One region of the Dickeya dadantii NCPPB 898 genome, then DNA from elsewhere that is predicted to be linked to it. Evidence: predicted binding sites of a transcription regulator. Region 1 holds the regulator's gene; each other region holds the start of a gene.
The links. The regulator ArgR, encoded in region 1, controls arginine synthesis, uptake and breakdown. The targets are predictions, from matches to a motif close to ANTGAATAAAAATACANT.
Positions count from the first base shown of each region.

Region 2: a site for ArgR is predicted at 1,704-1,721, ahead of argC (N-acetyl-gamma-glutamyl-phosphate reductase). Genes of this name have one in related genera too.
Region 3: a site for ArgR is predicted at 1,631-1,648, ahead of argF (ornithine carbamoyltransferase). Genes of this name have one in related genera too.

Region 1 is NZ_CM001976.1:631,514-634,793, forward strand. Features, by position in the region: gene dnaG (DNA primase) at 1-31, opposite strand, end outside; gene rpsU (30S ribosomal protein S21) at 159-374, opposite strand; gene tsaD (tRNA (adenosine(37)-N6)-threonylcarbamoyltransferase complex transferase subunit TsaD) at 603-1,616, shown strand; gene argR (transcriptional regulator ArgR) at 1,662-2,132, opposite strand; gene mdh (malate dehydrogenase) at 2,623-3,280, shown strand, end outside.
Region 2 is NZ_CM001976.1:4,544,029-4,547,308, reverse strand. Features, by position in the region: gene ppc (phosphoenolpyruvate carboxylase) at 1-218, opposite strand, end outside; gene argE (acetylornithine deacetylase) at 505-1,656, opposite strand; gene argC (N-acetyl-gamma-glutamyl-phosphate reductase) at 1,871-2,875, shown strand; gene argB (acetylglutamate kinase) at 2,900-3,280, shown strand, end outside.
Region 3 is NZ_CM001976.1:410,946-414,225, reverse strand. Features, by position in the region: gene DDA898_RS02370 (helix-turn-helix domain-containing protein) at 1-186, opposite strand, end outside; gene DDA898_RS02365 (GNAT family N-acetyltransferase) at 512-1,015, shown strand; gene rraB (ribonuclease E inhibitor RraB) at 1,090-1,518, opposite strand; gene argF (ornithine carbamoyltransferase) at 1,681-2,697, shown strand; gene DDA898_RS02350 (6-phospho-beta-glucosidase) at 2,793-3,280, opposite strand, start outside.

The DNA.
Region 1 (3,280 bases):
TAATAAATACGCGGGGAATACGTCCAGCCATAAGCCCCTTATCTATATACGTTTATAAACGACAATAAGCCGCGCATTCCTTTCGGAAAGCACGGCCTTCGTATGCAACTGCTAAGTCTGCGGATTAATCACGCGGTGGAGGATACACCTCCAGAAAATTAATACAGACGAGTGCGGCGTGCGTTTTCTCGAGCCAGCTTCTTGGCGTGACGTTTCACAGCAGAAGCTTTGGCGCGTTTACGTTCGGTAGTCGGTTTTTCATAGAACTCACGACGACGAACTTCAGCCAAAACACCCGCTTTTTCGCAGGAACGCTTGAAACGACGCAGAGCGACGTCGAACGGCTCGTTTTCACGTACTTTAATTACCGGCATGTGCCTCTCACCTTAGTAAATTCGGTTTGCTGCTGGCCTTGTGCCAGCCTTTTCAAAATGGTGCGGAATTCTACTGCAACTGTGGCGCGTTTGTAAAGTGCGTCAGCGATCATAAAACGCGCGGCGCCGGTTCGCTCGTCTGTGGACTGGCTTATGATAGACTATGCCCCGCCTGAATCAAGCAGCCGTGGCGGGCCGCCGTAAATGTAAACGAGAGTGAAAACAGCAATGCGCGTATTGGGTATTGAAACATCCTGCGATGAAACCGGGGTCGCGATTTATGACACGCAGGCCGGACTACTGGCGAATCAGCTTTATAGCCAGGTGAAATTGCATGCCGATTATGGCGGCGTGGTGCCTGAGCTGGCCTCTCGCGATCATGTTCGCAAAACCGTGCCACTGATTCAGGCGGCGCTGGAAGAAGCCGGGCTACAGCACGGCGATATCGATGGCGTCGCTTATACGGCCGGCCCGGGTCTGGTGGGGGCGCTGCTGGTCGGTGCAACGGTAGGGCGCTCGCTGGCGTTCGCCTGGAATGTGCCGGCCATACCGGTGCATCACATGGAAGGGCACTTGCTGGCGCCGATGCTGGAAGACAACCCGCCGGCGTTTCCGTTTGTCGCGTTGCTGGTGTCCGGCGGTCATACCCAGTTGATCAGCGTTACCGGTATTGGCGAATACCGTTTGCTGGGTGAGTCTATCGATGATGCGGCCGGCGAGGCGTTCGATAAAACCGCCAAGCTGCTGGGGCTGGATTATCCGGGTGGGCCGTTGCTGTCGAAAATGGCACAAGGCGGGCATGCCGGTCGCTTTGTTTTCCCCCGGCCGATGACTGATCGACCCGGTCTGGATTTTAGTTTCTCCGGGCTGAAGACGTTCGCCGCCAATACTATCCGTGAAAACGGCAGCGATCCGCAAACGCAGGCGGATATCGCGCGAGCGTTCGAAGATGCGGTGGTGGATACGCTAGCCATCAAATGCCGGCGAGCGCTTGACGAGACCGGGTTCAGCCGGCTGGTAATGGCTGGCGGCGTGAGCGCCAACCGGACATTGCGCCAGCGGCTGGCGGACATCATGGCGAAACGAGGCGGCGACGTGTTCTATGCCCGCCCTGAATTCTGTACCGATAACGGCGCCATGATTGCTTATGCGGGAGCGGTTCGCCTTGCCCAGGGCGTGACGGATGAGCTTGGCATCACGGTTCGGCCGCGTTGGCCGCTGGCCGAATTACCGGCGTTGTGATGGTCTGGCTATTCCACCTCAAACGGATGACGGGGCGGAGAAGCATTACAGTTCCTGTTCAAACAATACCAGTATTGCTTCATACAACTGTTTGACACTGAAGCCCCGGGCTGGCGTGGTAAAAATGGTATCGTCGCCGGCGATGGTGCCGAGAATTCCTTCCGATTTGCCCAGTGAGTCCAGCAGGCGGGCGATCAACTGCGCAGCGCCGGGGCTGGTGTGAATCACGACCACCGCGTCGTTGTAATCGACGTCCAGCACCAGGTTTTTCAGCGGGCTAGTGGTGGTGGGAACACCCAGTTCGGCAGGCAGACAGTAAACCATCTCCATCTTCGCGTTGCGGGTACGCACCGCGCCAAACTTGGTCAACATGCGGGATACTTTGGACTGGTTGATGTTCTCGAAACCATCGTCCTGCAGCGCTTGCACAATCTCGCTTTGCGAGCTGAATTTCTCTTCTTTTAACAGCGCCTTGAACGCCTTAACCAAGTCTTCTTGTTTCGTAGAGTTACGCATTCTGCACCGTGTCCGGGAAAAAGTAGAACATGCGGCCATTATGCATTTGAATGAATTTTTATGCAATATGAGCGCGTATAAAACCGGATTGTTGGCCTGAGACATCGGACTTCATGTGCGGCGGGGCAATACTTTACCAGGGTGTCAAAAAACGTGCTCTTCATCACATAAAAGTAAAATAAATGTTATCAAAATGATGTTGTTTGGAGGCTGATGGTCGGTGTAATGTAACACACCCGTTAATCAGTCGTGGGCTTATGCCGGGGCGCACCGCAATTGCCTGTTACTTTAATTACCTTTCAGATATCGGGCAGATTGTTAGTTTATTATTAATCACATAGTGCGTTATCGCTGCGTGCCTATTTTTCGCTGCGGACCTATGTAGTGGCCCTCTGAAAACAGGTCTGACGCCTGGCTTCTCTCGCGAGCATAAACGTTTTTAACTAAACGCATCCACGGTAATTTTACTTAACATAATAAGGAGTTTAGGATGAAAGTTGCAGTTCTCGGAGCCGCTGGTGGTATTGGTCAAGCCCTTGCCCTTCTCCTCAAAACCCAGCTTCCTTCAGGTTCAGAGCTCTCTCTTTATGATATCGCCCCCGTTACGCCGGGTGTGGCTGTCGATCTGAGCCATATTCCCACCGATGTGAAAATCAAAGGTTTCAGCGGTGAAGATGCTACCCCTGCTCTGGAAGGCGCGGATATTGTACTGATGTCTGCCGGGGTGGCCCGTAAGCCGGGGATGGATCGTTCCGATCTGTTTAACGTGAACGCAGGGATTGTGCGTAACCTGGTTTCGCAAATTGCCCGTACTTGCCCTACCGCTTGTATCGGTATTATCACCAATCCGGTCAATACCACGGTGGCGATTGCTGCCGAAGTGCTGAAGCAGGCCGGCGTATATAACAAAGACAAACTGTTTGGCGTCACGACGCTGGACATTGTCCGTTCCAGTACTTTTGTCGCCGAACTGAAAGGCAAACAGCCGCAGGCCATTGACGTACCGGTTATCGGCGGCCACTCCGGCGTTACCATCCTGCCGTTGCTGTCACAGATTCCGGGCGTGAGCTTCACCGAGCAGGAAGCGGCTGATCTGACCAAACGTATTCAGAATGCAGGTACCGAAGTCGTGGAAGCGAAAGCCGGCG
Region 2 (3,280 bases), 920 kb from region 1:
CGGGCGACCGGCAGCAGTTCATCGTTGGACAGGTTCTGCAGTGTGGTCAGCAGTTCCTGACGGTGTGTTTCGCTGCCGGCCCGCGAGGCTTTGGACAGCTTGCGGATTGTTTCAACACGCTCAAGGATATTGGCGCCCAGCGCATCCTTGATGGTGTCGCCGAGTAGTTTACCCAGCATGCTGACATTGCTCCGCATGGCGGAATATTGTTCATTCATAGTTACCCTGACCCATCTCTTGATTTTGTAAATTTATTACACACAAAAATTGTGTGGTTACTGTCTGTTATCTAGCCACGTTCGCCATTGTTCGTCAATGAACGTCCCTTAATCCCTACAGTTGTACCCGTTTAACCGGTGCAAAGGCAATTTGTGAAATTTAATTACAAAAGCTTGCAGATAAGTGACTCTTATCTTAGAGCGACGGAGAAGGCAAGGGCGGCGAAAGAAGGAAGGCAATAAAAAACGCGTTGCCTGACGGTGACTGCCGGGCAACGCGCTGAGATCAATGCTGACAGAAGTGATGCACCAACTGAGTAATCAAGGTGCGCGTCGGTTTGATGAACGACATGTCGATAAATTCATCCGGCTGATGCGCCTGATTGATCGAGCCGGGGCCGAGCACCAGCGTCGGGCACAGTTCCTGAATGAACGGCGCTTCGGTGCAGTAATTCACCACATCGGTCGGCTGCCCCACCAGTTTTTCCACCACCTGCGCCAGATGATGATCCGCCGGGCATTCGTAGCCCGGAATCGGCGGGTGCAGTTCGCTGATGGTCAGGCGTCCCGGCCAGCGCTCGCTGACCGGCGCCAGCGCTTCGCTCAACAGGCCGTTGAGATCGCTCAGCGTCATGCCCGGCAGCGGGCGGATATCCATGTGCAGGTCGCAGCAGGCGCAGATGCGGTTAGCGGCGTCGCCGCCATGAATGTGGCCGAAATTCATGGTGGGGTAAGGAATGTGGAACGCCGGGTTGTGATAGCGCTGTTGCAGCGTATTGCGCAGCACCATCAGCTCGGAAATGGCTTCGTGCATCAGTTCGATGGCGTTGACGCCGCGCGACGGATCGCTGGAATGGCCGGACTGGCCCTGAATACGAACGACATTCGACATATGGCCTTTGTGGGCGCGCACCGGCTGCAGTGACGTCGGCTCGCCGATAATGGCGCAGTCCGGGCGAATTCCGGTCGATTCGGAGAAATACTTGGCGCCCGCCATTGTCGTTTCTTCATCGGCGGTAGCCAGAATGTACAGCGGTTTGGTCAGCTTACTGGCATCCACATCGCGCAGCGCATCGAGAATAAAGGCAAAAAAGCCTTTCATGTCGGCGGTGCCGAGCCCGTAGAGCTTATTGTCGTGTTCGGTCAGGGTGAACGGGTCGCGGGTCCAGCGGCCGTCGTCGAACGGCACCGTGTCGGTATGGCCGGCCAGCAGCAGCCCGCCGCTGCCTTCTCCCAGACGGGCCAGCAGGTTGAATTTGTTAAACGTGCCGGGCACCGGCTGCACGTCGACATGAAAACCCAGATCGCCAAACCATCCCGCCAACAGATTGATTAAGGTCTCATTGCTTTGATCCAGGGCGCGCTCGGTGGCGCTGATGGACGGGGTGGCGATCAATGCCCGGTACAGCTCCATAAAAGGGGGTAAATTCATCTTCACTGTTGACAGCCTCTGGGTTAGGATAGTATCAATATTCATGCATTAATTGTGAATAAAAATACAATAATGCCGGACGAAATGAAATCATAAGCTGTGCGGCGATGCGAGATTGTCGCATAATCGTTTCTTCTGGCTTTGGTGGGTGAACGGCGTGGCCGCGCTGATGAGCCTGCTCCCTGTTCCACCTATCTGGCAATAAAGGTATACCGAACTCATGCTGAATACGTTGATCGTTGGTGCAAGTGGCTATACCGGCGCTGAGCTGGCCCTGTACCTGAACCGTCACCCGCAGATGAACATAACCGCTTTGGCGGTTTCCGCGCAAAGCGTTGATGCGGGAAAACGCATTTCCGACCTGCATCGCCAGCTTAAAGGCATTATTGACTTACCGGTACAACCGCTGACCGACGCGGCCGACGCCGCCAAAGGCGTGGACGTGGTGTTTCTGGCCACCGACCATAAGGTGAGTCACGACCTGGCGCCGCAGTTCCTGAGCGCCGGCTGCACCGTGTTCGATCTTTCCGGCGCGTTCCGCGTGCAGGACCCTGAATTCTACACCCGTTACTACGGCTTCGAGCACCAGCATACCGACTGGCTGGCGCAGGCGGTGTACGGCCTGGCGGAATGGCAGGCGGACGGCATCAAGCAGGCGCAGCTGATCGCGGTGCCGGGGTGTTATCCGACCGCGTCCCAGCTGGCATTGAAACCGCTGGTGGAAGGCGGCCTGCTGAACCCGAACCAGTGGCCGGTGATCGACGCCACCAGCGGCGTCAGCGGCGCTGGTCGTAAAGCGAGCATGACCAACAGCTTCTGTGAAGTCAGCCTGCAGCCGTACGGCATCTTCAACCATCGCCATCATCCGGAAATCGCTACTCATCTCGGCATTCCGGTGATTTTCACCCCGCATCTGGGCAACTTCCCGCGCGGCATTCTGGCTACCATCACCTGCCGTCTGCAGCCGGGCGTTACCGCGCAGGACGTGGCGGAAGCCTACCACAACGCCTACCATGATAAACCGCTGGTGCGGTTGTATGAAAAAGGCGTGCCGGCGCTGAAATCGGTGGTCGGTCTGCCGTTCTGCGATATCGGCTTTGTGGTGCAGGACGAACACCTGATCGTGGTCGCCACCGAAGATAACCTGCTCAAGGGCGCGGCGGCGCAGGCTGTGCAGTGCATGAACATTCGCTTCGGTTTCCCTGAAACCCAATCTTTACTCTGATGACACCCTGAGGCGCAAAGACCGATGAATCCGTTAATTATCAAATTAGGCGGCGTATTACTGGATAGCGAAGAGGCGCTGGAGCGCCTGTTCACCGCGCTGGTGACTTATCGCCAGCAGCATCAGCGTCCGCTGGTGATCGTGCATGGCGGCGGCTGTCTGGTAGACGACCTGATGAAGAAGCTGTCGTTGCCGGTGGTCAAGAAGAACGGGCTGCGCGTGACGCCTGCCGACCAGATCGACATCATTACCGGCGCGCTGGCCGGTTCCGCCAACAAAACCCTGCTGGCCTGGGCGATTCGTCACGGCATCAACGCCGTGGGCCTGAGTCTGGCGGATGGCGGCAGTACGGTGGTCACGCAACTGAACGACGAACTGGGGCACGTGGGTAAAGCCGAAGTCGGC
Region 3 (3,280 bases), 220 kb from region 1:
CAATAACGCCGCCGTCGGGCTGGACTCCATCCGTTCCAGCCGGGACAAGGTAGCGCGGCTGATGCCGCTGTTCTGCGCCAGTTCATCCAGCGACCAGCCGCGCTCACGGCGCAGCGCCGCCAGCCGCCCGGCCAGACGACGATCGGTTTCGGAAAGACGATCGGTTTCGGAAATAGAGGGTTCCATCGCGTATCCTTGATTATCAATTTTGATAAAAAATCTCACAAATGAGAAAACAGATCAAGATACGTTCAGATTAAGACGCTGTAAATACGGGTTATTCCGTCGCACGTTCAACGGCGGGAGCCGCGCCATGGTCGAGCGATTACCGCTGCGCTAATCCACGGTTGCGCTTTTCGTTACGCGTCTTTATCAATAACGGGGTTTTGAGCCGGCGCGTCGGTACGTATAATCGGCGGTACGTATCACCGACAGTACGTATCATCGGGAAACGCCAGCCGGTTGCCGACGTTTTCGACCTGACAGGATTCTGCCGACAAGAGTGAGCAACATGACAATTTCAGCGTCCACACCACTGCTGACCCGCCCGATTACGGCCGCGGACAACGCGGCGATTGCCAGCGTGATCCGCCGGGTTTCCGCTGAATTCGGCCTGACGGCCGACAAAGGGTATACCGTGTCCGACCCGGACCTGGACCAGTTGTTCGAACTCTATTGTCGCCCTGCCAGCGCTTACTGGGTAGTGGAGTGCAATGGCGAAGTGGTGGGCGGCGGCGGCCTGGCCCCGCTGTCCGGCGGCGAATCGGATATTTGCGAATTGCAGAAAATGTATTTTCTACCGCTGGCGCGTGGCCAGGGCATCGCCCGCCGGCTGGCGGAGCTGGCGCTGACGTTTGGCCGCGAGCAGGGGTTTCGCCGCTGCTATCTGGAAACCACCGCGCACCTGACCAGCGCCATCCACCTGTATGAAAAACTCGGCTTCGAGCATATCCCGCATGCTATGGGCAGCACGGGTCATGTGGATTGTGAAGTCAGGATGCTGAAAACGCTGTAAGGACGCGGGCGCTGTCATTGCGCCGCATAAAAACACATCGCCCGGCAATTGCCGGGCGATACGCAAGCGGGGAATCAGTGGCGTTTGCCGTCGTCATCCTCATCATAGAAGTCTTCGTCTTCCTCGAATTCGTCTTCATCCTCGCCGTCCGGGTCCTCGAAATAGGTGCCCCAGCCGTCGTAATTGACGCCATGACGCTCAGCCAGCGCCAGCAGTTGTTCCACCTGCTGATCGATCAGCTCAGCGTTCAACGCCAACTCGCTGATAGCATCGCAGCACATCAGCATCACGCCGTCTTCCATTTCCATTTCTTCGGCGTCGGTGACTTCGTAACCCAGCTTGAACGCATCCACCGCCACTTTTTCCAGATCTTCAAACTTCTCGGCTGAGAAATGGTGTTCGATGGTATAGAGCGCATCGGGATCGCTGCCGTCCTCCAGCAACTCCTCAATGATCAGGCGGGTCTCTTCACGTTGTTCTTCCAGCAGTTCGCGGTTTGCCATGTCTCAGTCCTCATCAAAGCGGCAAAGATAGGGTTATTTTCCCACAGGCTAGCCTCTCTCTCCACCAGAAAGTTTGAACGCGGCACTTGAATTTGAATATTTACACATATAAAGTGAATTTTAATTCAACCTTAAACGTTGAGCCACATGGAGAAGACAACGATGAACCCGTTCTACAAACGCCATTTTTTACGGCTGATGGATTTCACTCCAGCTGAGATCAGCAGCCTTCTGACCCTCGCCGCCACCCTGAAAACCAATAAGAAAAACGGCGCCGAAACCCGTCACCTGCAAGGTAAAAACATCGCACTCATCTTCGAAAAAGATTCGACCCGCACTCGTTGCTCTTTCGAAGTTGCTGCATACGATCAAGGCGCGCAAGTCACCTACCTCGGCCCCAGCGGCAGCCAGATCGGCCATAAAGAATCCATGAAAGACACCGCCCGGGTGCTGGGCCGCATGTACGACGGCATCCAGTACCGCGGCTACGGCCAGGTGCTGGTGGAAACCCTGGCCGAGTTTTCCGGCGTGCCGGTGTGGAACGGCCTGACCAACGAATTCCATCCGACCCAGTTGCTGGCGGACCTGCTGACCATGCAAGAGCACCTGCCAGGCAAATCGCTGTCGGGCATGGCGCTGGCCTACGTGGGCGACACCCGCAACAATATGGGCAACAGTATGCAGGAAGCCGCCGCCATCACCGGGCTGGATCTGCGATTAATCGCCCCGAAAGCCTGCTGGCCGGATGCCGGTCTGGTGGCGGAATGTCAGGCTGCGGCCGCTAAAACCGGCGGTTCGATTACGCTGACTGAAGACGTGGCGGCCGGGGTAAACGGCGTAGACTTCATCTATACCGACGTGTGGGTCTCGATGGGGGAAGCGAAAGAGGTATGGCAGCAGCGTATCGACCTGCTGCGGCCATATCAGGTTAACGCCGCGATGATCGCCGCCACCGGCAACCCGCAGGTGAAATTCCTGCACTGCCTGCCGGCGTTTCATGACGACCAGACCACGCTCGGCAAACAGATGGCGGAGCAATACGGCCTGCACAACGGTATGGAAGTCACCAACGATGTGTTTGAATCCGCCCACAGCATTGTGTTCGATCAGGCGGAAAACCGCATGCACACCATCAAAGCGGTGATGGTGGCGACGTTAAGCCACAGCGTCGAGATTTAAGCAGCAAAAAACAGTGAGCCACACCGACGACGATGTGGCTCAGCAGCGGGCCGGATAACCGGCGTTATCAGCCCATACGCTTATCCTGACGCGGTTTACAGTTCCTCGCCGTTTGAAGCAATCACCCGTTGATACCAGTGGAAGGATTTCTTCGGCGTGCGCGCCAGCGTTCCGGTGCCGTCATCGTGCTTGTCGACGTAGATGAAGCCGTAGCGTTTGGCCATCTCACCGGTGGTGAACGACACCAGATCGATACAGCCCCACGGCGTGTACCCCATCAGGTCGACGCCATCCTCCCACACCGCCGCCTTCATGGCTTCGATATGGGAACGCAGGTAATCGATACGGTAGTCATCCTGACACACGCCGTTTGCGTCCGGTTTGTCGATGGCGCCCAGCCCGTTTTCCACGATAAACAGCGGCACTTCATAACGCTCATACAACGTCACCAACGCATAGCGCAGCCCGGTTGGGTCGATCTGCCAGCCCCAGTCGCTGGCTTTCAAATGCGGATTGGCAATCGAATGTTCGGAGCTGCCGTCCATGCTGGCGTCAGTCTTGTTTTGCACATCGTGTTTTACTA